Regions from separate parts of the Pseudomonas sp. AP3_22 TE3818 genome, predicted to be linked through region 2. Evidence: predicted binding sites of a transcription regulator. Region 2 holds the regulator's gene; each other region holds the start of a gene.
What was found. The regulator FliA, encoded in region 2, starts transcription of late flagellar genes. The targets are predictions, from matches to a motif close to CTAAAGTTTNNNNNNNNNNNGCCGNTAA.
Positions count from the first base shown of each region.

Region 1: the regulator FliA is predicted to act here: its motif matches at 4,821-4,848, upstream of AB7M25_RS06090 (flagellar protein MotY).
Region 3: the regulator FliA is predicted to act here: its motif matches at 6,161-6,188, upstream of flgM (flagellar biosynthesis anti-sigma factor FlgM).

Region 1 is NZ_JBRJHL010000001.1:1,277,022-1,286,621, forward strand. Features, by position in the region: gene AB7M25_RS06055 (molybdopterin oxidoreductase family protein) at 1-353, shown strand, start outside; gene grxD (Grx4 family monothiol glutaredoxin) at 451-792, shown strand; gene bfr (bacterioferritin) at 1,044-1,520, opposite strand; gene AB7M25_RS06070 (bacterioferritin-associated ferredoxin) at 1,721-1,939, opposite strand; gene AB7M25_RS06075 (peroxiredoxin) at 2,251-2,853, shown strand; gene rnt (ribonuclease T) at 3,034-3,711, opposite strand; gene pyrC (dihydroorotase) at 3,708-4,754, opposite strand; gene AB7M25_RS06090 (flagellar protein MotY) at 4,914-5,819, shown strand; gene AB7M25_RS06095 (argininosuccinate synthase) at 5,949-7,166, shown strand; gene AB7M25_RS06100 (hypothetical protein) at 7,316-8,026, opposite strand; gene AB7M25_RS06105 (response regulator transcription factor) at 8,499-9,125, shown strand; gene AB7M25_RS06110 (PA3496 family putative envelope integrity protein) at 9,206-9,385, opposite strand; gene nth (endonuclease III) at 9,492-9,600, opposite strand, start outside.
Region 2 is NZ_JBRJHL010000001.1:4,874,973-4,884,572, forward strand. Features, by position in the region: gene AB7M25_RS22240 (chemotaxis protein CheA) at 1-676, opposite strand, end outside; gene AB7M25_RS22245 (protein phosphatase CheZ) at 716-1,504, opposite strand; gene AB7M25_RS22250 (chemotaxis response regulator CheY) at 1,526-1,897, opposite strand; gene fliA (RNA polymerase sigma factor FliA) at 2,065-2,805, opposite strand; gene fleN (flagellar synthesis regulator FleN) at 2,802-3,632, opposite strand; gene flhF (flagellar biosynthesis protein FlhF) at 3,749-5,077, opposite strand; gene flhA (flagellar biosynthesis protein FlhA) at 5,089-7,218, opposite strand; gene flhB (flagellar biosynthesis protein FlhB) at 7,449-8,588, opposite strand; gene fliR (flagellar biosynthetic protein FliR) at 8,592-9,377, opposite strand; gene fliQ (flagellar biosynthesis protein FliQ) at 9,381-9,600, opposite strand, start outside.
Region 3 is NZ_JBRJHL010000001.1:1,602,129-1,611,728, reverse strand. Features, by position in the region: gene flgE (flagellar hook protein FlgE) at 105-1,418, opposite strand; gene flgD (flagellar hook assembly protein FlgD) at 1,450-2,172, opposite strand; gene flgC (flagellar basal body rod protein FlgC) at 2,188-2,631, opposite strand; gene flgB (flagellar basal body rod protein FlgB) at 2,635-3,042, opposite strand; gene cheR (protein-glutamate O-methyltransferase CheR) at 3,410-4,237, opposite strand; gene AB7M25_RS07495 (chemotaxis protein CheV) at 4,283-5,215, opposite strand; gene flgA (flagellar basal body P-ring formation chaperone FlgA) at 5,299-6,057, shown strand; gene flgM (flagellar biosynthesis anti-sigma factor FlgM) at 6,227-6,553, shown strand; gene AB7M25_RS07480 (flagella synthesis protein FlgN) at 6,602-7,069, shown strand; gene AB7M25_RS07475 (flagellar brake protein) at 7,162-7,908, shown strand; gene AB7M25_RS07470 (MFS transporter) at 7,973-9,361, opposite strand; gene AB7M25_RS07465 (glutamine synthetase family protein) at 9,432-9,600, opposite strand, start outside.

The DNA.
Region 1 (9,600 bases), 3.6 Mb from region 2:
GCAACAACTCATGGATGCATAACTATCATCGGTTGGTGAAGGGCAAGCCACGTCACCAGTTGCTGATGCATCCGGACGATCTGGTCAGTCGCGGGCTCAGTGACGGACAGCGTGTTCGGGTCAGTTCGCGGGTGGGTGTGATCGAGGTCGAAGTGCTGGGCAGTCTTGATATGATGAAAGGCGTGGTCAGCCTGCCGCACGGCTGGGGGCACGCGCGGCCGGGCGTGCAAATGTCGATTGCCAGCAGCCAGCCGGGCTCCAGCGCCAATGATCTGACCGACGACTGCCAGCTTGACGAACTGTCGGGAAATGCCGCGCTCAACGGCGTGCCAGTGACCGTGGCGGCGGCTTGAATCTGTCTGACGGAGAGACCGAGCAGGGCGCTCGGCTTTCCGTTACAATGCGCCACCGTGCCGACCCATGAGTCGGAAAGTTCAGCCGAGGTGCTCCATGGATATCATCGAAACGATTAAAGAGCAGATTGCCAACAACACCATTCTGCTTTACATGAAAGGCTCGCCAAATGCCCCGCAGTGCGGCTTCTCCGCGAAAGCTGCACAGGCCGTGATGGCGTGTGGTGAAAAGTTTGCGTACGTGGACATCCTGCAGAACCCGGAAATCCGCGCCAACCTGCCAAAATACGCCAACTGGCCAACCTTCCCGCAACTGTGGGTTGCCGGTGAGCTGGTCGGCGGTAGCGACATCATGACTGAAATGGCCGCTGACGGTTCGCTGCAGAGCCTGATCAAGGACGCCGCCGCCAAGGCCGCTGCTCCAAAGACCGAAGCCTGATTCGCTTTCTGTAGGAGCGAGCTCGCTCGCGATGGACTAAAGAACGCCGCGGGGAACCAGATTTCCCGCGTTATCGCTGACCACCATCGTCGGAACGCCGCCCGGAGCAAGCTCGCTCCTACAGAGACAACAGGTATTAAAAAGCCCCGCCACTCGAAAGAGGGCGGGGCTTTTCATTGCGTCTGTAGGAGCTGCCGCCGGCTGCGATCTTTTGATCCTGGAAAATCAAAAGATCGCAGCATCTGCAGCTCCTACTCGTCTTCGCCCATCTGCGATTGCAGGTAGTTTTCGAGACCGATCTTGTCGATCAGGCCCAGCTGGGTTTCCAGCCAGTCGATATGTTCTTCTTCGGATTCGAGGATATCTTCAAGCAGCTCACGGCTGCCGAAGTCGCCAACTTTTTCGCAATGCGCGATAGCCACTTTCAGGTCGGCATGGCCGGTTTTCTCAATACGCAGGTCACACTCCAGCATTTCCTTGGTGTGCTCGCCGATGTGCAGCTTGCCCAGGTCCTGGACGTTCGGCAGGCCTTCAAGGAACAGGATCCGCTTGATCAGCTTGTCTGCGTGCTTCATTTCGTCGATGGATTCGTGGTACTCGTGCTTGCCGAGCTTGTTCAGGCCCCAATCTTCGTACATGCGCGCATGCAGGAAGTATTGATTGATCGCGACCAGCTCATTGGCAAGGATCTTGTTGAGATGCTGGATGACTGTAACGTCGCCTTTCATGATGGGGTCCTGCCCTTTATTAGCTGTCAATAGAGCAGAGAGTTTGAGCCGCGTATTTAATAGTGTCAAACCTAAGTTATTGAAACTTAAATGAAAATTAATCGGAATAAGAATGTTTGTGTTCCGCGTCTAGATCATAACTAGTTGATTTTGAGACATAAAAAAACCGGACATATGTCCGGTTCTTTGAAATTCGATAGTTAAGCCGCTGTAAATTCTGCTGGATAGGGAATTGCAGCCTGGGCCGTTTGCAGTTTGGTCAGGGTCTCGCGGACCACTTCCTTGGCAAGACAGGCACATTTTCCGCATTGGCTGGCCACACCGGTAGCCGCACGGACTTCCTTGTAGCTGCAGCATCCTTCATAGATCGCATCGCGGATTTGACCGTCGGTGACGCCAGTGCAGAGGCAGACATACATAAGGAAGGACCGTCGCTGATTGTGACTCAATTGCGATGGATCTTAATGTTAACGAGAATGATTGTCAAAGTGGTTTCAGGGTACTTTTCGTCATAAGCGAGGGTGGCTGACGAACGGTCTATACGGCAAACCGGTGATACAAAACCGTCGGGGATTTCATCGTACCGGGAAAAAACAGCTAAGCCAGCTCAAATACGCGGTGTATGATGACCGGTCTTTTGCGACCGGGGTTCGTGTCACAGGGCTGTCGCCTCCGGGTGGCAGGCTGATGCGAACCCTGTTTCTCACGCTATTACACCAGGAGATATCCAATGAGCGTACTCGTAGGCAAACAAGCCCCTGACTTCACCGTACCGGCCGTACTCGGCAATGGCGAGATCGTAGACAGCTTCACCCTGTCTTCGGCGATCAAAGGCAAATACGGCCTGGTGTTCTTCTACCCGCTGGACTTCACCTTCGTTTGCCCGTCCGAGCTGATCGCTCTGGACAACCGCATGTCCGAGTTCAAGGCACGCAACGTTGAAGTGGTCGCTGTATCGATCGACTCGCACTTCACCCACAACGCCTGGCGCAACACCCCGGTCAACAACGGCGGCATCGGCGAAGTTCGCTACACCATGGCTGCCGACATCAAGCAGGAAATCATGAAAGCCTACGACGTTCAGTCCGCTGACGGCGTGGCGTTCCGTGGCGCGTTCCTGATCGACGACAAAGGCGTTGTCCGTTCGCAGATCATCAACGACCTGCCGCTGGGCCGTAACATGGAAGAGCTGCTGCGTCTGGTCGATGCTCTGCAATTCCACGAAGAGCACGGCGAAGTCTGCCCTGCCAACTGGAAGAAAGGCGACAAAGGCATGAACGCTTCGCCAGAAGGCGTTGCGGCATACCTGACCGAGCACGCTGCCGCTCTGTAAGGCGCACGCTGCAGGTAAAAAAAACCGGCCATCGAGGCCGGTTTTTTTATGCGCGGAATAACGCCGGGACTGTGTAGGAGCGAGCTTGCTCGCGATGACCTCAAGAACACCGCTGGGTGTCAGGTTCCCCGCGTTATCGTTAACGACCATCGCGAGCAGGCTCGCTCCTACACAAAGCCATCAATCGTTGAAATCTTCCCAGCCACCCATCTGTTTCCAGCGATTGACGATGCCGCAGAACAGCTCTGCCGTCTTCTCGGTGTCATAGCGCGCCGAGTGGGCCTCACGACCGTCGAAGTCGATGTCCGCTGCCTGACACGCCTTGGCCAGCACGGTCTGGCCGTAGGCCAGGCCAGCGAGCGTCGCGGTATCGAAACTGGAGAACGGATGGAACGGATTGCGCTTCATGTCCAGGCGCGCAACCGCCGCGTTCAGGAAGCCAAGGTCGAAGCTGCTGTTATGCCCGACCAGGATCGCCCGTTTGCAACCGTTGGCCTTGAGGGCCTTGCGCACGCCGCGGAAGATATCGTTCAGAGCAGACTCTTCACTCACGGCCATGCGCAGCGGGTGATCGAGCTTGATCCCGGTGAATTCCAGGGCCGCCGCTTCGATGTTCGCGCCTTCGAATGGCTCGACCCGGAAAAAGTAGGTGTGATCCGGGTAGACAAAACCCTTTTCATCCATGGCGATGGTGGTCGCGGCGATTTCCAGCAGGGCATCGGTGGCCGAGTTGAAGCCACCGGTTTCTACGTCGACGACAACCGGCAGGTAACCACGAAACCTGGCAGCCATTGGATGACGGGAACCGCCACCGCCGCCATTGCCTTCCAGTTCGTCGTCGAAATGGTCTTCACTCACGCGTGTTCCTCCAGCAGGCGCCAGCGCAGTTTTTCACCGGCGCGCAGCGGGATAACGGTCAGCTCGCCAAACGGCAGGCTGGCAGGGGCGGTCCATTCTTCGCGGACCAGGGTGATGCGATCGGTGTTGGCCGGCAGGCCATAGAAACGCGGGCCGTTGAGGCTGGCGAAGGCTTCGAGCTTGTCCAGCGCATTGCGCTGTTCGAACGCTTCGGCGTACATCTCGATCGCCGCATAAGCGGTGTAGCAGCCGGCGCAACCACAAGCGGCTTCCTTGGCGTGCTGGGCGTGGGGGGCCGAGTCGGTGCCGAGGAAGAATTTTTCGCTGCCGCTGGTGGCGGCGTCGAGCAGGGCTTCCTGGTGCGTATTGCGCTTGAGGATCGGCAGGCAGTAGAAATGCGGCCGAATCCCGCCCACCAGCATGTGGTTGCGGTTGTACAGCAGGTGATGCGCGGTGATGGTTGCGCCCACGTTGGCCGAAGCCGAGTTGACGAACTGCACGGCGTCAGCGGTGGTGATGTGTTCGAACACCACCTTGAGCGTCGGGAAACGCTCGACCACACGACGCATGTGCTCGTCGATGAAGATTTTTTCGCGGTCGAACACGTCGACATCGCCACGGGTGACTTCACCGTGGATCAGCAACGGCATCCCGACTTCGGCCATGGCCTCGAGTGCAGGAAAAATCTTGTCGATGCTGGTAACACCAGAGTCCGAGTTGGTGGTCGCGCCGGCCGGGTACAGCTTGGCGGCGTGCACGAATCCGCTGGCCTTGGCCTCGCGGATTTCTTCAGGCTGGGTGCGGTCGGTCAGGTACAGGACCATCAGCGGTTCGAACGGGCTGCCGGCCGGGCGGGCAGCGAGAATCCGCTGGCGATAGCCGTCGGCTTCGGCCGCGTTGCGCACCGGTGGAACCAGGTTGGGCATGATGATGGCGCGGCCAAAGGTGCGCGCGACATCCGCGACGGTATTGGTCAACACGGCACCATCGCGAAGATGAATGTGCCAGTCGTCGGGACGCAGCAGGGTCAGGCGGTCGGACATGAGGGGATTCCAGGCGGGTCAAACTCAAGGGAATGCTACCGGAAAAGACTCTTGCAGGCACTCGCTATCAAGTTTTGCCGCCAGCTTCCGATATCCAACAGGTATGCCGTAAACATGTGTGTGTCGGTCTTTTTGTTGTAGAAGCCAGTGGAGCCTCCCGTGCGCCAGCGTTATTTAGCCTTGCTCAGTGTGTTTGCCAGCCTTCCCGCGATGGCGCTCACTTTTCAGACCCGCCTGGAGAGCATTGAGTGGACGGTCGAAGGCGACAAATTCGAATGCCGCCTGGCGCAGCCGATTACCGACTTCGGTTCGGGTGAGTTCGTGCGCAAGGCCGGTGAGCAGGCAACGTTTCGTCTGAAAGCCTATAACCCGATGATGGGCGGAGGTTCGGCGACCTTGCTGGCCGCTGCCGCACCGTGGCAACCGGGGCGTGACGATATCAACCTGGGCACGGTGAGAATCGGCAGCGGCAACGTGTTGTTCAACAGTTCACAGCTGCAGGCCGGACGCCTGATCAGCGGACTGATGGACGGTCGCAGCCCGGTGGTTCGCCATTCCTCGGGGGATGGCCGGGTGTCGGAAGTGCGCTTGCTGCCGGTCAGGTTCACCCAGGCGTTTGCCGATTATCAAGGCTGCGTGGCCAAACTGTTGCCGCAGAACTTCGAGCAGGTGAAACAATCCCAAATCGGCTTCCCTGGCGGCGGAATCGAGCTCGACAGTGCCGCGAAAGCCAAGCTGCAGGTCATGCTGGAGTACATGAAGGCTGATCCGACGGTCAATCACATCGAGCTTGACGGTCACTCCGACAACAGCGGCAACCGCCTGACCAATCGCGACCTGTCGCGGCGCCGGGCCCTGGCAGTGATGGAGTTCTTCAAGGTCAACGGCATCCAGGAGTCGCAAATCACCCTGCGTTTCCATGGCGAACGTTATCCGCTGGCGCCCAATACCAACAACGCCAACCGTGCGAAGAACCGTCGGGTAGCGGTACGCCTGGAGCGGGGAGCGCCCGCGGAACAAGTCGCCCCGCAAGCGACGAAAGCGGCCAATTCGGCAACTTCCTGACTCTTTGGTCATCGTCGCGCTCTCGACAGATTCTGTCGCTTGGTCGTCATAAGCTGTCGCGCCTCTGTAAATTATCCTGCATGAGCGGTAGACTTCACGGCTTTCCGTAGAACCCCGTGGAGTGATGGCATGGCGGACGTAAACAAGGTCGTTCTGGCGTATTCCGGCGGCCTGGACACTTCGGTGATCCTCAAGTGGCTGCAGGATACTTATAACTGTGAAGTGGTGACCTTCACCGCTGACCTGGGTCAGGGCGAAGAGGTCGAACCTGCACGCGCCAAGGCTCAGGCCATGGGCGTCAAAGAGATCTATATCGACGACTTGCGCGAAGAGTTCGTGCGCGATTTCGTTTTCCCGATGTTCCGCGCCAACACCGTTTATGAAGGCGAGTACCTGCTGGGTACTTCCATCGCTCGTCCGCTGATCGCCAAGCGCCTGATCGAAATCGCCAACGAAACCGGCGCCGACGCCATTTCCCATGGCGCCACCGGCAAGGGCAACGACCAGGTTCGTTTCGAATTGGGCGCGTACGCCTTGAAGCCTGGCGTGAAAGTGATTGCCCCCTGGCGTGAGTGGGACCTGCTGTCCCGTGAGAAGCTGATGGACTACGCCGCGAAGCACGCGATCCCGATCGAGCGTCACGGCAAGAAGAAATCCCCGTACTCCATGGATGCCAACCTGCTGCACATCTCCTATGAAGGCGGCGTGCTGGAAGACACCTGGACCGAGCACGAAGAAGACATGTGGCGCTGGACCGTTTCCCCGGAAAACGCTCCGGACAAGCCGCAGTACCTGGAGCTGACCTACCGCAACGGCGACATCGTCGCGCTGGATGGCGTCGAAATGACGCCGGCCACCGTGCTGGCGACCCTGAACCGTATCGGTGGCGAGCACGGTATCGGCCGTCTCGACATCGTCGAGAACCGCTATGTGGGCATGAAGTCCCGTGGCTGCTACGAAACCCCTGGCGGCACCATCATGCTGCGTGCCCACCGTGCGATCGAATCGATCACCCTGGACCGCGAAGTGGCTCACCTCAAGGACGAGTTGATGCCCAAGTACGCCAGCCTGATCTACACCGGCTACTGGTGGAGCCCTGAGCGTCTGATGCTGCAACAGATGATCGATGCGTCCCAGGTCAACGTGAACGGCGTTGTGCGCCTGAAACTGTACAAGGGCAATGTGATTGTCACTGGTCGCAAGTCCGACGACTCGCTGTTCGACGCCAACATCGCGACCTTCGAAGAAGATGGCGGCGCCTACAACCAGGCGGATGCTGCGGGCTTCATCAAGCTCAACGCCCTGCGCATGCGCATTGCGGCGAACAAAGGCCGGAAGCTGTTCTGAGACCTTTGAACTCGTGATGGAAGCCTGGCCTCGTCCTCGACGAGGTCAGGCACCTGAAAACGGGGTGTGATGCCAGTTACTGCGTTGTCGGGTGCATTCGTTGTCGCTGACGGTTTTCTGTCTTTCTCCTTCCAATGGGCTGTCCTGTTCTACGCGTTGTTGTTTGCCGGTTGTCCGGCTTGATCAATGACCGTCAACCGGTGCGAGACCGGATCGTAGGCAATGTAGAAGGCGGAGCAGTGCTTCGTGGTCTGCCTGGAATGTTTGAGCGCACTGGCCTTCAGTAAGGTCTCTGAAATGGCACAAGTGACAAACAGAATCACGTACGCCATCTTTTCCCGCGGCTTCTTGATTTTTTCCAGCAGCGTTTCAAATTCGACCTCCTGGCTCATCCAGCGTGTATCAACGATGCACAGGTCTTTTACAAATTCCGGCAACTGAAGTTGATGCTGAACGAAGACGGTGCTGTGCAGGCCGATCTCCGTTGGCGGGTCCTGTGCACCGCAGGGCGACCGAGCTGACGGCTGGCCGTTCGTTGACGTTTCCATAGCGGGATTCGCTGACGACTTCCCGGACGCTTTTTTTTCCGACCGCCCAGCATCTTCCATCGCCTTCATGAAATGTTTTCCCTTTTCAAAGTCGGAAGGCGCATACAGTGATCGGTAGTTGAAGTTGAGTGTCGCGAAAAAAAGCAAAAGTAAATAAAACGGAAAGCTGATTAGAAACCAGACATAGAGTTCTCTTTCCTCTTGGTCAAGGAAGGGGAGGGAAACGGCAGCCGAAGTTTCAGAGAGTGCTGCGAATATCGCAATGATTGTCATTGGGTTGGTGATTAGCTTTCTGTCATGTTCTGTGCTCATGTTGGGTTCTCATTTCCTGAATGGTTTTTAAGGTTTGTTTGATGTAGTGATTTTAGAGTTTTGGAAGGTTGCTGGTAATGTTTTAATCATTGCTCAAAAAATATAATTTGCTGTAAGAGTAATTGGATGCCTGGTGTGTGATATTTCTGGTGTGAATGTTAAGTGCGAAAATATCAGTTACGTTTTAGCGCAGAAGTAGATACTTGTGTTTGTCAGGGCACGGCCGTTCACGCTGGCTTTTGGAAAATTCTGGTCGTAAATCGATAGAGCCGATTGCTGAAAACAGCGCCACCATGACGCTGATACAGTTTTCAACTCATTCCGTTCGAGGGATTTTTGTAGGAGAAATCCGTGTTGTTTGTAGGGTATGTCTCTTGGTGTGGGTGGTTGGAAGGGGCGACATGCCATGGGTGAAACGACTAGGCTATTGTGCGGGCTCTAAAAATTCGAACAGCGAAAATTGGACTTGCCCATGAATAAAGTGCTGATCGTGGATGATCACCCCGTCATTCGTCTTGCGGTACGTATGCTAATGGAACGTCATGGCTACGAAGTTATTGCAGAAACCGATAATGGTGTGGATGCACTGCAACTAGCCCGTGAACTTACGCCGGATATTGTCATTCTGGATATCGGGATTCCGAAGCTGGACGGGTTGGAAGTCATCGCACGTTTGTCTTCGACTTCAATGCCGATGAAAGTGCTGATCCTGACTTCCCAGGCACCGGGGCATTTTTCCATGCGTTGCATGCAATCCGGTGCGGCCGGTTATGTCTGCAAACAACAAGACCTGACGGAGTTGCTCAGTGCAATAAAGGCCGTGTTGTCAGGCTACAGTTACTTTCCCAATCAAGCCTTGCATACCGTACGTTGCAGTTTGGGGAACGCCAGTGAGGCCGACATGGTTGATCGGTTGTCGGGGCGGGAAATGATGGTCCTGCAGCAATTGGCCAGAGGGAAGACCAATAAGGAAATTGCCGATGGAATGTTTCTCAGCAATAAAACAGTCAGTACTTACAAGACCCGCCTGTTGCTCAAACTCAATGCAAGGTCCTTGGTCGATTTGATCGAACTGGCACAACGCAATGGCTTGGTGTGATGGCGTAACTGCGCGACAAGGGGCGTTTACCGGAGTATGGCACTTAAAAAAAAGCCTCCGTTTCGGGAGGCTTTCAGGTGTCATAAGTCAAAATCGTAGTCGGCCAATTGCTTTTGCAGTCGGCGCTCCTCCAGCAGATTGTCGATGGTGCGGCGTTTGCTCAGATTAGTTTTCGCTACTTCAACCACCGGCTCGGCGTCATCGGTTTCGGCGGTGGTGAAGTCGTCTTCTACGTCCAATTGCTCTTTGCCAGTACTCATTTAGTTGCTCCAGGCTAAGAAGGCCTTTGGCGCTCCTTATATCGACAATCTCCCGGCGGGTAAAAAAGATTTTTTCAATCGACAATTCAATAATCCCAATAGCGCCTCAATCGTCGGAGGTTTTGTGCTTGTATTCGCACAAGTCCTCGATCCGGCAGCTTCCGCATCGGGGCTTGCGGGCGAGGCAGACATAGCGGCCGTGAAGGATCAGCCAG
Region 2 (9,600 bases):
GAGCCTGCGCAATCGCATCGACGGCAAACTGGCCTTTACCGTGCAACTGATCGAGCAACGACTCGAACTCGGCATCGGTGATTTCGTCGCTGGCAGCCGCATCGCTGGCAGGTGTGTCTCTTGCAGGTGCGTGGGCAACCGCCGGCGCCTCGGCCTGTGCCTTGACAGCATTGAGCGAGTCCAGCAATTGCTCGAATTCGTTATCGGTAATATCGCCTGAATCGGCTTCGGCCACCGGCGCTTCAACCACGGCGGCAACAGGCGCAGCAACCCCTTCGTCAGCCGATTGCGGCTCGGCCAGACGGGCCAGCGCCGCCAGCAGCTCAGGTGTCGCTGCCGTGATCGGGCTGCGCTCGCGGACTTCGCTGAACATGCTGTTCACCGCGTCCAGCGCTTCGAGAACCACGTCCATCAGTTCCGAATCGACGCGACGCTCACCCTTGCGCAGGATGTCGAACACGTTCTCGGCAATGTGGCAGCACTCCACCAACTCGTTGAGCTGGAGGAAGCCGGCGCCCCCTTTTACAGTGTGAAAACCGCGAAAAATTGCATTGAGCAAATCCGCATCGTCCGGACGGCTTTCCAGCTCGACCAGTTGCTCGGACAGTTGCTCTAGAATCTCGCCGGCCTCAACCAGGAAATCCTGAAGGATCTCTTCATCGGCGCCGAAGCTCATCAGGGGGGGTGCTCCTAAAGGTCTAAAAACCCAAAAAACCTAAAATCCTAGGCTGGATAGCAAATCGTCCACATCGTCCTGACCGGACACAACGTCTTCTCTTTTATCGGCATGAATCTGCGGACCTTCACCCTGAGAGAGATGTTTTTGTGGATCTTTTTCAGCAAGCATTGCTTCACGGTCATGTTCGATGCCCGCAAAGCGGTCCACCTGACTGGCCATCAGCACGAGCTTGAGCAGGTTGCTTTCAACTTCGGTGACCAGTTGGGTCACACGCTTGATCACTTGCCCCGTGAGGTCCTGGTAATCCTGGGCGAGCAGGATGTCGTTGAGGTTGCCCGACACCGCGCGATTGTCCGTGCCGCTGCGCACCAGGAAGCCGTCGACCCGCCGGGCCAGTTCACGAAACTCTTCAGCGCCGACTTCGCGACGCATGAAGCGCCCCCAGTCCGTGCTCAAGGCCTGGGCTTCATCCGCCAGGCTATTGACCAGCGGCGTGGCACTCTCCACCAGGTCCATGGTGCGGTTGGCCGCGGCCTCGGTCAGCTTGACCACATAACCCAGACGCTCAGTGGCGTCGGTGATCTGCGACACTTCTTCGGCTTGCGGCATGTGCGGGTCAATCTGGAAATTGACGATCGCGCTATGCAGTTCGCGAGTGAGCTTTCCCACTTCCTGATACAGGCCGCGGTCACGGGTCTGGTTGAGCTCATGGATCAATTGCACCGCGTCGCCGAACTTGCCTTTTTCAAGGCTCTCGACCAATTCGACGGCGTGTTTTTTCAGGGTCGACTCAAAATCGCCCAATGAAGTTTCGTTATTGCCCATAGCTCCCCCGTGGCGCAGTCATCAACCGATGCGTTCGAAAATCTTCTCGATTTTTTCTTTCAACGCCTGGGCCGTGAAGGGTTTGACCACATAGCCGTTAACGCCGGCCTGGGCCGCTTCGATGATCTGCTCACGCTTGGCTTCAGCGGTCACCATCAGCACCGGCAGGTGCTTGAGCTTTTCATCGGCACGCACGTGGCGCAGCAGATCGATACCGGTCATGCCCGGCATGTTCCAGTCCGTTACCAGAAAGTCGATGCTTCCGCTGTTGAGCACCGGAATGGCGGTAGTGCCATCGTCGGCCTCGACGGTGTTGGTGAACCCAAGGTCACGCAGCAGGTTCTTGATGATCCGCCGCATCGTTGAGAAGTCATCAACGATGAGGATTTTCATGTTCTTGTCCAATTCGACCTCCAAGCAGTCTTAAACGCGCCCAGCACCTGGACGCGCCATTTCAATCAATCCGGCAAAGCACTCAATGACTGTCTGGAGCACAACAGATCGGGACCGGCGCAGTTCAATTCCACACCAGCCTCTTTCGCAGTGCCCCCACACTGCCTTCAGCGCGCTCGCCACTCCCCCAAACGCCCCCGCAAGCGGGCCGCGCACTGGCTGTGTAACTGGCTGACCCGCGATTCGCTGACCCCCAGGACCTCACCGATTTCCTTGAGGTTCAACTCTTCGTCGTAGTACAGCGCCAACACCAGTCGCTCACGCTCCGGCAAATTGGCAATCGCATCCGCCAGCGCCGCCTGGAAGCGTTCATCTTCCAGATCGCGTGACGGCTCGGTATGAGCACTCGCGCCATCCTCGTGCAGCCCTTCGTGTTCGCCGTCCTGCAACAGATCGTCGAAACTGAATAACCGGCTGCCCAGGGTGTCGTTCAAAATTCCGTAGTAATCGTCGAGACTCAATTGGAGTTCGGCCGCAACTTCGTGATCTTTAGCGTCACGGCCGGTTTTCGCTTCAATCGAGCGAATGGCGTCGCTGACCATGCGCGTATTGCGGTGAACCGAACGTGGCGCCCAGTCCCCCTTGCGCACTTCATCGAGCATGGCGCCGCGGATTCGAATGCCCGCGTACGTCTCGAAACTGGCGCCTTTGCTGGCGTCATATTTGGTCGATACCTCAAGCAGGCCGATCATCCCGGCCTGGATCAGGTCTTCGACCTGGACACTGGCCGGCAAACGCGCCAGCAAGTGGTAAGCAATGCGTTTAACCAGCGGCGCGTAACGCTCGATCAGTTCGTACTGCGCATCACGAGCCGATTTTTTGTAGAGGTTGTAACCGCTGGCTGTCATAGCACAGGTCCTGCTGTTTGCTGCACGAGGCGCTCGACGAAAAACTCCAGGTGCCCGCGCGGGTTGGCAGGCAGCGGCCAGGTATCGACCTTCTGCGCAATGGCCTTGAACGCCAGCGAGCACTTGGAACGCGGGAAGGCCTCGTAGACGGCGCGCTGCTTCTGCACAGCCTTGCGCACGCTTTCGTCGTAGGGCACCGCGCCGACGTATTGTAGGGCGACGTCGAGGAAGCGATCCGTGACCTTGGTCAACTTGGCGAACAGGTTGCGCCCTTCCTGCGGGCTCTGGGCCATGTTGGCCAGGACGCGGAAGCGGTTCATGCCGTAGTCGCGATTGAGCAACTTGATCAAGGCGTAGGCATCGGTAATCGAGGTCGGCTCATCGCACACCACCAGCAGCACTTCCTGGGCTGCACGAACGAAGCTGACGACCGACTCACCAATGCCCGCAGCGGTGTCGATCACCAATACGTCGAGGTTGTCGCCGATATCACTGAAGGCCTGGATCAGGCCTGCGTGTTGCGCAGGACTCAGATGCACCATGCTCTGTGTGCCGGATGCGGCCGGAACGATACGGATGCCGCCTGGCCCCTGCAGCAGTACATCGCGCAGTTCGCAGCGGCCCTCGATCACGTCGGCCAGGGTACGTTTGGGTGTCAGCCCCAGCAGAACGTCGACGTTCGCCAGTCCCAGGTCGGCGTCCAGCAGCATGACGCGCCGGCCAAGCTCAGCCAAAGCCAGGGACAAGTTCACTGACACGTTAGTTTTCCCGACGCCACCTTTGCCGCCGGTCACCGCGATCACCTGTACGGGATGCATGCTGCCCATGTTATTTCTTTACCTTGTCTTGCATAGACGGAGGCCACATTACTGGCTGCGCGTTCACAAACGGAACAATGCATGGCAGACCATCGATGTAGGTACAAAAACGATTCATTATTACCTTAGCCGACCTGCTTGGTCGGGCTGTGGTAGATGTCAGCGAACATGTCAGCCATGGCTTCTTCGCTGGGTTCTTCCTGCATTTGCACGCTGACGGCGCGACTGACCAACTGATGACGGCGCGGCAGATGGAGATCATCCGGAATCCGCGGGCCATCGGTCAGGTACGCCACTGGCAGCTCATGACTGATGGCCAGGCTCAACACCTCGCCCAGGCTTGCCGTTTCATCCAGTTTAGTCAGGATGCAGCCGGCGAGCCCGCAACGCTTGTAACTGTGATAAGCGGCGGTTAGAACCTGTTTCTGGCTGGTGGTTGCCAGGACCAGATAATTTTTTGAGCGGATGCCACGACCGGCCAGGCTTTCGAGCTGCATGCGCAGGGCCGGGTCGCTGGCCTGCAGGCCGGCGGTATCGATCAGCACCACGCGCTTGCGCAGCAATGGATCCAGCGCCTGCACCAGGGACTGGCCCGGATCGACGTGGGTCACCGGCACATTGAGAATGCGCCCCAGGGTCTTGAGTTGTTCCTGGGCGCCGATGCGGAAGCTGTCCATGCTCACCAGCGCAATGTTCTGCGCGCCGTACTTGAGCACGTAACGGGCAGCCAGCTTGGCCAGGGTCGTGGTCTTGCCCATGCCGGCAGGGCCGACCATGGCGATGACTCCGCCCTCTTCCAGCGGCTCGACGTCCGGGGTAACGATCATGCGCGCCAGGTGCGCCAGCAACATACGCCAGGCCTGACGAGGCTCCTGGATTTCGGTTATCAGTGCCAGCAGGTCGCGCGACAGCGGGCCGGACAGGCCAATGCGTTGCAGGCGACGCCAGAGGTTGGCCTGGTCCGGACGGCTGCCTTGCAGCTGGTTCCAGGCCAGGGACCCGAGTTGTACTTCCATGAGTTCGCGCAGGCTATTGAGCTCGAAGCGCATCGAGTCGAACGCACGCGGGTCCACGCCACTGGACGCAGGCTCAGCAACCGGTGCGGGGCGACGGGGTTCGGCGTAGGTCGGTTCGATCAGCGGCTCGGCGGCGGTCAACGGCAGGCCGGCGAACAACTGGCGGTTGGTCGCATTGTCGCTCTCGCCATCGCTGCGCAGGCTCAATTCGGCCTGGGCGGTGACGATCCGCGACTGAGTCTTGCGCAGCTCGTCTTCGAGCTCCATGTTCGGAACACGCGGCGCCAGCGCCGACAACTTGTAATCCAGCGCAGCCGTCAGCTCGACGCCCCCGGCAATCCGGCGGTTGCCGATAATGGCTGCATCAGCGCCCAGCTCATCGCGAACCAGCTTCATGGCCTGACGCATATCGGCGGCGAAAAAACGCTTAACTTGCATAAACCACTACCTCAGCCGTTGGGCCCTACTGTCGCAACGATGGTCACTTGCTTGTTGTCAGGGATTTCCTGGTAAGCCAACACGTGCAAACCCGGGACTGCGAGCCGGCCGAATCGCGAGAGCATCGCGCGAACCGGACCGGCCACCAGCAGAATCACCGGCTGACCCTGCATCTCCTGACGCTGCGCCGCGTCGATCAACGAGCGTTGCAGCTTCTCAGCCATGCTTGGCTCCAGCAGAACGCCCTCTTCCGAGCCTTGTCCTGCCTTTTGCAGACTATTGAGCAATATCTGTTCCAACCTTGGCTCCAGCGTGATGACTGGCAGCTCCGACTCAGTCCCTACAATGCTTTGGACGATTGCACGGGAGACGCCAACCCGCACAGCAGCCACCAGTGCGGCGGTATCTTGACTCTTGGCGGCATTGTTGGCGATGGCCTCGGCAATGCTGCGGATATCGCGAACAGGCACTTGCTCGGCCAACAGCGCTTGCAGCACCTTGAGCAGCTGCGACAGCGAAACCACGCCCGGCACCAGCTCTTCCGCCAGTTTCGGCGAGCTTTTGGCCAGCAATTGCATGAGTTGCTGCACTTCTTCGTGACCGATCAGTTCACTGGAGTGCTTGTAGAGTATCTGGTTCAAGTGGGTGGCCACCACTGTGCTGGCATCCACCACCGTGTAACCGAGGGACTGCGCCTGGGCACGCTGGCTGATTTCGATCCAGACCGCCTCCAGGCCGAAAGCCGGATCTTTGGCGGTAATGCCGTTGAGCGTACCGTAGACCTGCCCCGGGTTGATCGCCAGCTCGCGATCCGGGTAAATTTCCGCCTCCGCCAGAATCACCCCCATCAGGGTCAGGCGATAGGCACTCGGCGCCAGGTCGAGGTTGTCGCGGATATGCACGGTCGGCATCAGGAAGCCCAGATCCTGGGACAGCTTCTTGCGCACCCCCTTGATCCGCGCCAGCAGCTGGCCGCCCTGGTTGCGGTCCACCAGCGGAATCAGGCGATAGCCCACTTCCAGGCCGATCATGTCGATGGGCGTCACGTCATCCCAGCCAAGCTCCTTGGTTTCCTGGGCGCGGGCCGGCGACGGCAGCAGTTCCTGCTGGCGCTTGACCTCTTGCAGGGCCTGAACCTTGGCGACGTTCTGCTTTTTCCAGAACAGGTAAGCGCCACCGGCCGCCAGGGCCGCCATGGTCAGGAACGAGAAGTGCGGCATGCCGGGCACCAGGCCCATGACCGCCATCAAGCCTGCCGCCACCGCCAGTGCCTTGGGCGAGGCGAACATCTGGCGATTGATCTGTTTGCCCATGTCTTCCGAGCCGGACGCACGGGTCACCATGATGGCCGCTGCTGTCGATAACAACAGTGATGGCAATTGCGCCACCAAACCGTCACCGATGGTCAACAGTGCGTACACCTTGCCGGCGTCGGCGAAATTCATGTTGTGCTGGAAGATACCGACCGCCATGCCACCGATCAGGTTGATGAACAGGATCAACAGGCCGGCAATCGCGTCACCACGGACGAATTTGCTGGCACCGTCCATGGAACCGTAGAACTCGGCTTCCTGGGCGACTTCCGAGCGGCGGGCCTTGGCCTGGGCCTGATCGATCAGGCCGGCGTTGAGGTCGGCGTCGATCGCCATTTGCTTGCCGGGCATCGCATCGAGGGTGAAACGCGCGCTCACCTCGGAAATCCGCCCCGCACCCTTGGTCACCACGACGAAGTTGATGATCATCAGGATCGCGAAGACCACGATACCCACCACGTAGTTACCGCCGATCACCACCTCGCCGAACGCCTGGATCACCTTGCCGGCGGCCGCGTGACCGTCCTGGCCGTGGAGCATCACCACCCGCGTGGAGGCCACGTTCAATGCCAGGCGCAACAGCGTCGCCACCAGCAGAATGGTCGGGAACACCGCGAAATCCAGCGGGCGCAAGGCGTAGACGCACACCAGCAGCACGACAATGGACAGGGCAATGTTGAAGGTGAAGAACACGTCGAGCAGGAACGGCGGCACCGGCAGCATCATCATCGCCAGCATGACCAGCAGCAACAGCGGCACGCCCAGATTGCCTCGACTGAGGTCGGCAATGTTGCTGCGGGCACTGTTGATTAACTGAGAGCGATCCACCGGTTTTCCCCGTTCCTTTAAAGCAAACTTTTGACGCCTGAAGCAGGCGCAGGGCGGCTATTGCAAGAAGCTTTCCAACTTTTGCAAAGGGAGAAATAGAGAGTTTTTTCAGGGGGATATGTATTGCCGGGACTGACGTCATCGCGGGCAAGCCACGCTCCCACAAGGTTTTCGCCGAACCTGTGGGAGCGGGCTTGCCCGCGAAGGGGCCATCAGCGACAGCGCTAGACTCAGGAATCGCGGCGCAGATCCGGTGGAATAGGCAGGTCGTCCTTGAGCGGATCAGGCCGCTTGCCCTTGCCCGCCCGGTACTGTCGAATCTGATAGACGTAGGCCAGTACCTGCGCAACCGCCAGATAGAGCCCGCCGGGGATTTCCTGCTCCAGCTCGGTGGAGTAATAAATCGAACGCGCGAGAGCCGGCGACTCCAGCAACAGGATCTCGTTGGCCGCGGCGATCTCGCGGATCTTCAGGGCCAGGAAGTCGGAGCCCTTGGCCAGCAATACCGGCGCACTGCCCTTCTCCGGATCGTATTTGAGGGCCACGGCGTAGTGGGTCGGGTTGGTGATGACCACGTCAGCCTCGGGAATCGCGGCCATCATCCGCCGCTGGGACATTTCGCGCTGCAGCTGTCGAATCCGCTGCTTGACCTCCGGCCGCCCCTCCTGATCCTTGTGCTCGTCGCGCACTTCCTGCTTGGTCATCTTCAGTTTCTTGATGCTTTCCCACAGCTGTATCGGCACATCCACGGCGGCGATAATGGCCAGCCCGCAGGCCATCCACAGCGTGCTCCAGCCCACCACTTGCAGGCTGTGAGTGATCGCCCGGTCCAGTGGCTCATGGGCGATGCGCAACAGGTCGTCGATATCCGCCGACAACACCACAAGGGCCACGAACAGGACGATGAAGAACTTCGCCAGCGCCTTGAGCAGTTCGGCCACAGCCTTGCCCGAGAACATACGCTTGAGGCCGGCACCCGGGTTCATACGGCTGAACTTCGGCGCCATGGTGCCGGCGGAGAACAGCCAGCCGCCGAGGGAGATCGGCCCGATCAACGCCGCCAGGAGCAAGGTGATCATCACCGGCTGAATCGCCAGCAAGGCAATCTGTCCCGAGTGCAGCAGATAGGTGCCCATCGCACGCTGATCCAGCACCACGTCGCGCGACAGGGAAAAGTTCAGGCGCATCAGGTCCATCATCTCCTGGGCAAGCGCCCCACCGAAGACCAGCAGCGCACCGGCACCGGCGAGCATGATCGCCAGGGTGTTGAGCTCCTTGGAGCGGGCAATCTCACCCTTTTCACGGGCGTCCTTTTTCTTTTTATCCGTGGGGTCTTCTGTTTTGTCCTGACCGCTTTCGCTCTCAGCCATGACTCAGCGCGCCTTTGCCAGTTCGCGTAAAAACTGCAGGGCCTCGGTGGCCAGCGGTTGATACTGATTAACGATGTCCGCCAGCCCGACCCAGACGATGAACAGCCCGAGCACCAGGGTCAGCGGGAAGCCGATGGAGAAGATGTTCAACTGCGGTGCGGCGCGGGTCATCACGCCAAACGCGATGTTGACCACCAGCAGCGCGGTGATCGCCGGCAGCACCAGCAACAGCGCCGCGCCGAGCACCCAGCCGAGTTTGCCGGCCAGCTCCCAGAAATGATTGACCATCAAGCCGCTGCCCACGGGCAGCGTAGTGAAGCTTTCGGTGAGCACCTCGAACACGACCAGATGACCGTTCATGGCCAGGAACATCAGTGTCACCAGCATGGTGAAAAACTGCCCGATCACCGCGACAGACACACCGTTGGTAGGGTCAACCATCGAGGCAAAGCCCATGCCCATCTGGATCGCGACAATCTGCCCCGCCACCACGAACGCCTGGAAAAACAGCAGCAGGGAGAAGCCCAGTATCGCGCCGACAAGGATCTGCTCGGCAATCAGCAGCAGCGCGCTCAAATCCAGCGCGTTCACTGGCGGCATCGGCGGCAGCCCCGGCGCGATGACCACGGTGATGGCAAGGGCGAAATACAGTCGGATGCGCCTGGGTACCAGGGAGGTGCCGAACACCGGCATGACCATCAGCAAGGTACCGACGCGGAACAGTGGCAACATGAACGTCGCTACCCAAGTGCTGATCTGGGTATCCGTCAACTGCAGCAGCGATGACATGGCTTAGCCGATGACCTGCGGAATACTGCCGTACAACTGCTGGATGTATTCCATGAAGGTCTGCACCAGCCACGGGCCGGCAACGATCAGCGTCACCAGCATCACCAACAGACGCGGCAGGAAACTGAGGGTCTGTTCGTTGATCTGGGTGGCCGCCTGGAACATGGCCACCAACAGCCCCACCAGCAGACTTGGAATCACCAGCACGGCCACCATCAAAGTG
Region 3 (9,600 bases), 3.3 Mb from region 2:
TGGGAGCGGGCTTGCCCGCGAAGAGGCCATCACCTCCAACACAAAACCACAGGCCACAAAAAAGCCCCTCTCTCGAGGGGCTTTTTATGCAGCACTGTCCAGCATCAAGTCATCTGAATGATGGTCTGCATGATGGTGCTTTGGGTCGAGATGGTCTTGGCGTTCGCCTGGTAGTTGCTCTGCGCCTTGATCAGGTCGACCAGCTCGTTGGTCAGGTTGACGTTGGACTCTTCCAGGGAATTGGAAACGATCGAACCCAGGGTGCCAGTCTGCGGCGCATCGTAGCCCGGGATGCCCGACGTGTAGGTTTCTTTCCAACTTGTGCCGCCTACCGGCTGCAGGCCTTGCTCGTTGGTGAAGCTGGCCAGGGAAATCTGGCCGATCGGCTTGGTCTGGTTGTTGCTGAAGTTGGCCAGCAGCACACCGCTGCCGTCAATGGTCAGGTTGGTGATCTGGCCAGTGGCGTAGCCGTTCTGCGCAGGAATCGAACGCGCGGTGTCGGCGTTGAACTGCGTGGTGTTGCTCATGGAAGTGGTCACGCCCGCCGGATCGGCGGCGGCGCCGTTGGCTGCCCATACACCGTTGGTCACCTTGCCTGGGACCCAGTTGGTGATCTTCAGATCCGGGCTGACGACAGGCGGAGTACCTGGAGTGGTAACCGAAACCAGCTTGCCACTCGAATCGAAAGCCATGGTCGAAGGGATTGGAGCCGTCACGGCAGGATCACTGCCATCCGGGTTGCGACCATCGATCAGGGTGTAGGTATCCCAGGTGTTCGGCCCCGTCTTGACCATGTACTGGTCCATGGGGTGCTGGTTACCCTGCGTATCGAAAACCGGGGTGGTGAACTGCTTGGTGTAAGTGGCGGGCTTGCTCGGATCGAACTTGTTGGCCACCACCGTCTGATCGATCACCGGCGCCGTGGAGTTCAGGTTGATCGTCGACGAAACGGTGCTGGTGGCCTTCGGCGCCAGGTTGGAGGTGTCGATTCGCAAGTCGGTCAACACGCCATTGAGAATCTTGCCATTGGCGTCCACACCGTAACCCTGCAAACGGGCCGTGCCGTCACTGTTGGTGACGTAGCCTTCCTTGTCGGTCTTGAACGTACCGGCACGGGTGTAGGTCAGCGAACCGTTGTTGTTCAGAACGAAAAAGCCGTTGCCCTGGATACCCATGTCGAGGACGTTGCCGGTGTTGCTCACGTCACCCTGGGTGAACTGCTGGGAAACGTTGGCCAGGCGTACGCCGTTGCCGATGGTCTTGCTGCCGGTGCCCAGGCGGGTCGCCGAGTACACATCTTCGAATTCTGCACGGGACGATTTGAAACCGGTGGTCGCGACGTTGGCGATGTTGTTGCCGGTCACGTCCAGTTGTTTGTTGGATGCAAAGAGACCGCTAAGACCGATGTTGAAAGACATGTTTCACTCCTTTGTGCCGGGTTAGTCGGCTTTACATACCAATGGTTTGTACTTTGGACAGGGCAACACTGCCCAGCCCGGCCAGATTGAGCATCAACTCACCGCCGGTCTGGCTGATGGTCACGCTGTTGACGGTCGCGGGCAGGTTGGTGATCAACGCGACGGACTTGCCATCGATCTCGGTCGTGGCGCCGAAGGTGTAGGTGCCGGCAGGTACCGTCTCACCCGCATCGTTCTTGCCGTCCCAGATGAAGCTGGCGTTGCCGGCCTTCTGCGAACCGAGGTCGATGGTGCGCACGGTCTTGCCGGTTGAGTCGGTGATCTTCAGGGTGGCGGACGCCACCGAAGACGGCACCACCACCGTGCCGCTCAGGCTCTTGGTGGTATCGACCACGGCCTTGTCGCCCGGCGCGATGACCGAACGGCCTACCAGCGACGACGCCTGCAAGGCCTGGGACGAGTTGTAGTTGCTGGCCAGGCCGCTCACGGTGTCGTTGAGCGCGGTGATGCCTTCCAGGCTGCTGAACTGCGCCAGCTGGGCCACGAACGCACCGTTGTCCTGAGGCTCCAGCGGGTTCTGGTTTTTCAGCTGGGTTACCAGCAACTGCAGGAACGCATCCTTGCCCAGGGCCTTGTTGCCCGAGGCGCTGCCGGCTGCCGAGGCGAGGCCGTCAGTCGTGGTGTTGGTCTTGATCGAAGAGTTGGCCAGGATGTCGTTGAGGCTCAAACCACTGGTGGAATCGGTAACACTCATCTGAGTCGCCCCTTATCACTGACCGAGGGTCAGGACTTTCTGCATCATGGTTTTGGCGGTGTTCATCATTTCGGCGTTGGTCTGGAACGAACGGCTCGCGGAAATCATGTCGGCCATTTCTTCAACCACGTTGACGTTCGGGTAGTAGACGTAACCCTTGGCATCGGCGGCCGGATGGTTCGGCTCGTAGCGCGCCTCGAGATTGCTCTGGTCTTCGACTACACCCAGCACCTGCACACCTTGGCCGGCGGCGTCCTGGCTCTGGAACAGCGAATCGCTGCCGCCGCTCTGGCCACCCTGGAACATGGTGGCGAACACCGGGTGACGCGCGCGATAGGTCTGGTCGATGCTCGACGAGACGGTCTCGGCGTTGGCGATGTTCGAAGCGACGGTGTTCAACCGCGTGGTCTGCGCACTCATGCCGCTACCGGCAATGTTGAAAACACTGGATAGAGACATGGCTTACTCTCCGCGCAGGGCTGATACCAGCCCTTTGAATTTGCTGTTGAGCAGGGTGAAGCTGGCCTGGAAGCCGATCGCGTTTTCCGCGTAGTTCGACTGTTCCAGCTGAGCGTCCACGGTGTTCTGGTCGATCGACGGTTGCATCGGCGTGCGATACAGCAACGACTCGTCGCCATTGCCCATGCCTTCAGCTTCGATATGCCGGCTGTTGGTCATGTTCAAGGCGAAGGTGCCGCTTTTGGTTTTCTCGTTCTGCTCGGCGAGCACTTTCGAGAAGTCCAGGTCCCGAGCCTTGTAGTTCGGGGTATCGGCGTTGGCGATGTTATTGGCCAGGACTTCGGCACGCTGGGCGCGGAAGCCCAGGGCTTGTTCGTGGATACCGAGCGCTTTATCGAAGCTGATGCTCATGTCGGGAAACCTTCGGGTGACCTGATTTTTCGTAGGATCGACATAGCAAGCCCCATGCCAATTCAAAAAACCCCGGAAACCGGGGCTTTGCCGGACATGGCAACGCGGCAATGCCAGAAAAGCGGCAACGGTTTTCCGCCGCCTGCCGCTTTTCTGCCGCTTGGCACCACTCTTGAGAACACCACCTCCCCCTGTAGGAGCTGGCTTGCCAGCGAAAGCGGTGTGTCAGCAAATTAAACGTCGGCTGACTCGACGCCATCGCTGGCAAGCCAGCTCCTACAAGGAGATTGAGACAACCGTGAGAAATCACCAGGCATAAAAAAACAGGAGCCCCTGAGGACTCCCGTTTTTTGACAATGCCAACCGTTCATTTCGCCTGGTAAATGATCCCCGGGCTGCACTGGACCATCTGGTAATGATCCGGCAAACCGTTCAACGCTTCGGAAGCACCGAGGAACAGGTACCCCCCCGGCTTCAACGTGCTGTGGATGCGCAACAGGATGTCCTTCTTCACCTCGGCGGAGAAGTAGATCAGCACGTTGCGGCAGAACACGATGTCGAACTTGCCGAGGCTCGCGTAACTGTCCAGCAGGTTGAACGAACGGAACTCCACCCGGCTCTTGATCGGCGCCTTGATCGCCCAGCGTCCCGGCCCTTTCGGGTCGAAATAACGCTGCAGACGCTCGGGCGACAGACCGCGGCCGATGGCCAGGCTGTCGTACTCGCCGGTCTTGCAGTTGTTCAGCATGGTGCCGGACAGGTCGGTGGCAACGATCTGTACGCCCATCCTCAACTGACCCATGTTGACCCGTTCGAACTCGTCGATGGACATCGACAGCGAATACGGTTCCTGGCCCGACGAGCACGCTGCCGACCAGATACGCAGGCGCTGGCCGGGGCTGGCCTTGATCGCTTCGGGCAGGACCTTGTTCTTCAAGACTTCAAACGGGTAGGTGTCACGAAACCACAGGGTTTCGTTGGTGGTCATGGCATCCACCACCTGTTCACGCAAACCGCTGCGCGGCTGGGTCTGCATGCGCTGAACCAGCTCCCCCAAAGACTTGATGCCTTGCTGTTCCATCAGTTTGTTGAGACGGCTGGAGACCAGGTATTGCTTGTTTTCACCGAGCAAAATGCCACAGGCTTTTTCCAGGAATACCCGGAACTGTTCGAAATCCAAATTACCCGTAGACAATGATGCCGCCTCTTAAATCGTGTTGACTGCCAGGGGCGCAGGCCCCTAGCTGATATCTGCTGCTTTGATCCGGTCGACTACCCGGGATGCCAGGTCATCAGGACGGAACTTGGCCAGGAAGTCATCGGCACCGACCTTCTTGACCATCGCCTGATTGAATACCCCCGACAACGAAGTATGCAGGATGATATGAAGCTTTTGCATGCGCGGGTCGTTGCGGATTTCCGCCGTCAGGGTGTACCCGTCCATCTCCGGCATCTCGATGTCGGAGATCATCATCAGGAACTCTTCTTCCGGCTTCTTGCCCTCGTCGACCAGTTTGCGCAGGTAATCCAGCGCTTGCCGACCATCGTTCAACGCCACCACTTCGACGCCGACCGTTTGCAGGCAACGCGTGACCTGCTTGCGCGCCACCGAGGAGTCGTCGACCGTCAGCACGCGCAACGAAAGCGCCTTGTGCTGGGTTTCGACATCCACCACGCCGACGGAAATCGCTTCCGGCGTCGGTGCCACTTCCGCGAGTACCTTCTCGACATCGATGATTTCGACCAACTGATTGTCGACCCGCGTCACCGCCGTCAGGTAGTGATCGCGCCCGGTGCCCTTGGGTGGCGGATGGATCTCCTCCCAGTTCATGTTGACGATGCGCTCCACCGAGCGCACCAGGAAACCCTGGGTCTTGGTGTTGTACTCCGTGATGATCACGAACGGATTGTTCTTGTCCTTCAACGCACCGGAGCCGGTCGCCATCGCCAGATCAAGGATCGGAATGGTCGCCCCCCGGATGTTCGCCACGCCGCACACGACAGGACTGGACTTGGGCATCAGCGTCAATTGGGGGCATTGCAGCACCTCCCGAACCTTGAATACGTTGATCCCGTACAGCTGCTGACCGTCGAGACGGAACAACAACAGCTCAAGGCGATTCTGCCCCACCAGTTGCGTGCGCTGGTTTACCGAATCCATTACACCAGCCATGCCCAGACTCCTACACCAACGCCAAGTGTTGTTGCGACGCGCCTTCATCACTAAACGGCACGGCGCTTGCTTTTTTAATCGTTATGAACACAGAACCGACATTTTTCCGACGCCTGACCACACCCTATCGCAAATTGCTCGGCGTGCTGGCGGCTGTTTGCCTGTTCAACGCTGGCAGCCCTGCCCTTGCTGACGCGGTTACCTTGCCTGACATGCTTATCGGCGTCACTCAGGGCTTTCTTGAATTCACCGTAGAAGACTATCTGGCAACCAGTCAAACGGAAGGTCGCTACGAGATCCAGGTCAACCCGCTCGACCCGCGCATGCACATGCCCATGTGCGACAAGGAGTTGACAGCAACGCTCGAGAGTCCCAAGCCGCTGGGACGGGTCACGGTCAAGGTCCGCTGCGAGGGCGCCGCCCCCTGGACTGTCTTCGTACCCGCTCAAGTCCGCCTGTTTCGCGAGGTAGTGACCACCGCCCGGCCACTGCGTCGCGCCGCCATTGTCGAGCCTGGGGATGTGGTGCTGCGAGAGCGCGATATCAGTCTGATCAGCCAGGGCTACCTGACGTCCCTCGACCAGGCGATCGGGCAGCGATTGACCCGACCAATGGTCACCGACCAGGTGATTACCCTGGTGCATATCGAACAGGCCGAGGTGATCCGCAAGGGCGATCAGGTGGTGATTACCGCCCGCAGCGGTACGCTCAGCGTGCGCATGCCCGGCGAAGCGCTGTCGAACGGCAGCCTGAGCGAACAGATCCGGGTGAAAAACCTCAACTCCCAACGAGTCATCAAGGCGCAGGTCATGGCGCCGGGGCAGGTGGAAGTGTCCATGTAAGGCGCTCTGTTCATCGGAATGTGGCGCTCGCCGCGGCGGTTCCCTAGACTGTGCTCCATGCAGGGCAAGCGCTGACGCGCGCGAGGTTCATTGATAAATGAGCCTAAAGTTTTCCAGGGAATGGCCGAAACCATGGCAAGCGTCCAAATTCCCAGAGGTTTTTTTTATCATGGTCATCGATTTCAGCCGTTTGAACAGCTCCTCGTCCCTTACGGGCAGTACACGTACCAGCGCCAGCAAGGAAAGCGCCGAAGCCGGCAAAACCGCGCCGCTGGAATCCGCGGCCGAACAGGCCGGTACCGTCAACAGCGGGGAATCGGTACATATCAGCAATGAGGCTCAACAGTTGCAGAAGGTCACTGACACGCTGCGCGATCAGCCTGCCGTCGACAAAGCCCGCGTGGCCGAGTTGAAAGCAGCGATTGCCGATGGCAGCTATAAAGTCGACAGCAACCGTGTAGCCAGCAAACTGCTCAACTTCGAAGCCCAGCGCTAGGCCACCGCCGGCGCCAGGCTTTTGGACGCTTAAAACCCAAGGCCAGCCATGCACGACACTCAGCTACTGCAACTGATCACCGACGACTTTGCTCCAGCGCAACACCTGCTGGAATTGCTGCAGACCGAATCCCTCGCCCTGCATGGCCGTGACATGCCATTGCTCGAGGGCATCCTGGCGCAGAAACAGGCATTGGTCGTCTTGCTCGAACAGCATGGCCGCAAGCGCAGTGAAATTCTCGCCAGCCTCAACCTGCCGACCAACCGCGGCGGGCTGGAGCAACTGGCCAGCCAGTCGAGCATCGGCGACCAGTTGCTGGCGCAAAGTGACGTTTTGAGCGATCTCCTGGTCCAGTGCCAGGCCAGCAATGCCAGCAACGGTCAATCAATCCTCACTCAGCAGGCCGCTACGGCCACCCAGCTGAGAATTCTCAACGGTGGTGAAACCCCGGCGCTCTACGATGCCAGTGGAACATTCTCCAAGCTTGCTAAGCCGCGCCCCCTCAGTCAGGCTTAGGCCGCTTGATGTGCCGCTCTATCCAAGACGCGAAAGATGCTGGCAGAATGCTGGCCAGTCGTAGTCAAATTTTGTCTGGAGATTGATTAACCGTGTCCAATGCCTTATCCGTGGATGATGCTCCGCAGCCACCCAAGGTGCTCTCCACGCCCTTGGAAATCTCCAGCAATCTGCGCCAGCTGCTCGAAAGCCATGACCCGCTGATCATCACATTCCACGAGCGCAGCCAGCGCTTCCAGAGCTATCTGGTGGACCTGGACCGTGACAGCAACATGATCGCCCTGGACGAAATGATCCCTCGCGATGGCGAGCGCTACCTGATGGCGGGCGAACCCTTCAGGGTCGAAGGCTTCCACGAAGGTGTGCGCATTGCCTGGGAAAGCAACGGCCAATTGAACATCGACGAATCCGGTGGCAGCCGCTGCTATCGCGGCGCCCTGCCCGATGAAGTGGTGTACCACCAGCGCCGCAATGCGTTCCGCGCGGCATTGAAGCTGGCACAACTGGTCAACGTCAATCTCGACGGCGAAAAGCTCAAGGCCCCCATCAGCGGCAAGCTGCTGGATATTTCCGCTACCGGCTGCAAACTGCGTTTCGACGGCGACATCACAGGCAGCCTGCAACTGGGTCAGGTGTACGACCGCTTCAGCGCCGACCTGCCCTTTGGCAAGATGACGGCTCCGGTCGAGTTGCGTTATCTGCACTTCGAAGAAAAGATCTCCACCACCTTCGCCGGCGTTCGCTTCCACAACATGAGCGGACTGGTGCAGCGTCAGGTCGAACGTTTCGTCTACCAGTTGCAGCGTGAAGCGCGCCGCTTCGACAAAGACGACATCTGATGGAGCCTCCACAAAAAACGGGCAGTCCCTTGCGGTGACTGCCCGTTTTTTTTGTGCCCCGGCCTTAAGGCCTGGCCTCGCTGAAGTTAGGGTCCCGCCCGGTATCAGGGTCTTGAGGCGGTTGATCGGTTTCAGTTTCGCTGACAGCTTCAGGTTCTAACTCAGGCTCGGGCTCTGGCCCGGTACTCACCGGAGTGTGCATCTGCTCCTGCACCACCTGCTCATCCACACGCGGGTCGAGGCAGGCCACCAGTGGCGAACTCGTCATATTGTCCGGCATGGCCACGTGATGCAGCGGTGCGTCGTCGACCTGATGCAGGTTGGTCACCGCTTTCGGGCGAATTCGCCACACCAGCACCAACGCAAAGAAACTGAAGAACGCATAGAGCATCTGGCTGCCAAACAGCTTCATCAGCACACCTGCCACCAGCGGTCCGATACTCGCACCCACGCCATAGGTCACCAGCAACATTGCCGTCAGGGACACCCGGCGATCGCCTTCGACGTGGTCATTGGAGAACGCCACCGCCAACGGATACAGGCAGAACTGCACCAGCGAGCAGAGGAACCCGGCGATGAACAAGACCTCCAGCGGCACCTGCGGCATGATTGCCAGCGGCAGTGCTGCCAGCGCCAGGCTGAACGCGAAACTGCGGATCAGCACGGCCCGGTCGTAGCGGTCGGACAGCCAGCCCAACGGCCACTGCACCAGCAGACCGGCAAAAATGCAGCACCCCATGAACAGACCGACCTGCTCCGTGGACAACCCTTGCTGTGAGGCATACAGCGGCGCCAGACCGTAGAAGGAACCGACAATCAGGCCCGCTCCGAGCACCGTACTCAATGATTGTGGGACACGCTTGATAAAGAACCGTGGCTCCATCGGTGCAGGATGCAAGGGTGCAGGGTGAATCCGCCGGGTCAGGGCCACAGGCACCAGGCACAGGGCAAAACACAGGGCGACCAGCATCAGCAGTTCCAGTCCCAGCGCCGGGTGCATGACCAGAATCAGCTGCCCCAGCACCAGGCCCAGGTACGAAGCGATCATGTAACCGCTGAACACCATGCCGCGCTGATTGGCATCGGCCTGCTCATTGAGCCAGCTCTCGATCACCATGTACTGGCACATCATGCCCAGACCCACTATGACCCGCAGGAACAGCCAGGCCGGCAACCAATCGACCAGGCCATGGCCGAGCACCGCCGCGCCGACGATCCCGGCACAGGCCGAGTAGGCCCGGATATGCCCGACCCGGGCAATCAAGCGGTGACCGATCTTGCCCCCCAGCACCAGGCCGAAATAGTTGGCGGCCATCAACGCACCGACCCACAGGCTGTCGACATGGTCGGCCGCCAGGCGCAGGCCCAGGTAAGTGCTCAACAGGCCCGAGCCGATCAACATCATCAGCGAGGCGAAATACAGTGCTCGAAAGGATTTCCAGATTTGGCGCATCGGCGTTCCGAGCGGCTCCTTGCAGTGAGAATCGGCTATCGCTAAACGATAGCCGGATGTCGACAGATCGTCAGGCCTGGGCGGCTAAAACACGTCGTTCCCAGGGCGTAATTTCATCATGGAAACTGGTCAGCTCCAGGCTCTTCGAAGCGATGTAGCCTTCGATGAATTCCGTGCCGAACAGTTCCTTGGCCAACTGGCTACGTTTGAGACGCTCAAGTGCCGCATGCAAGGTACAC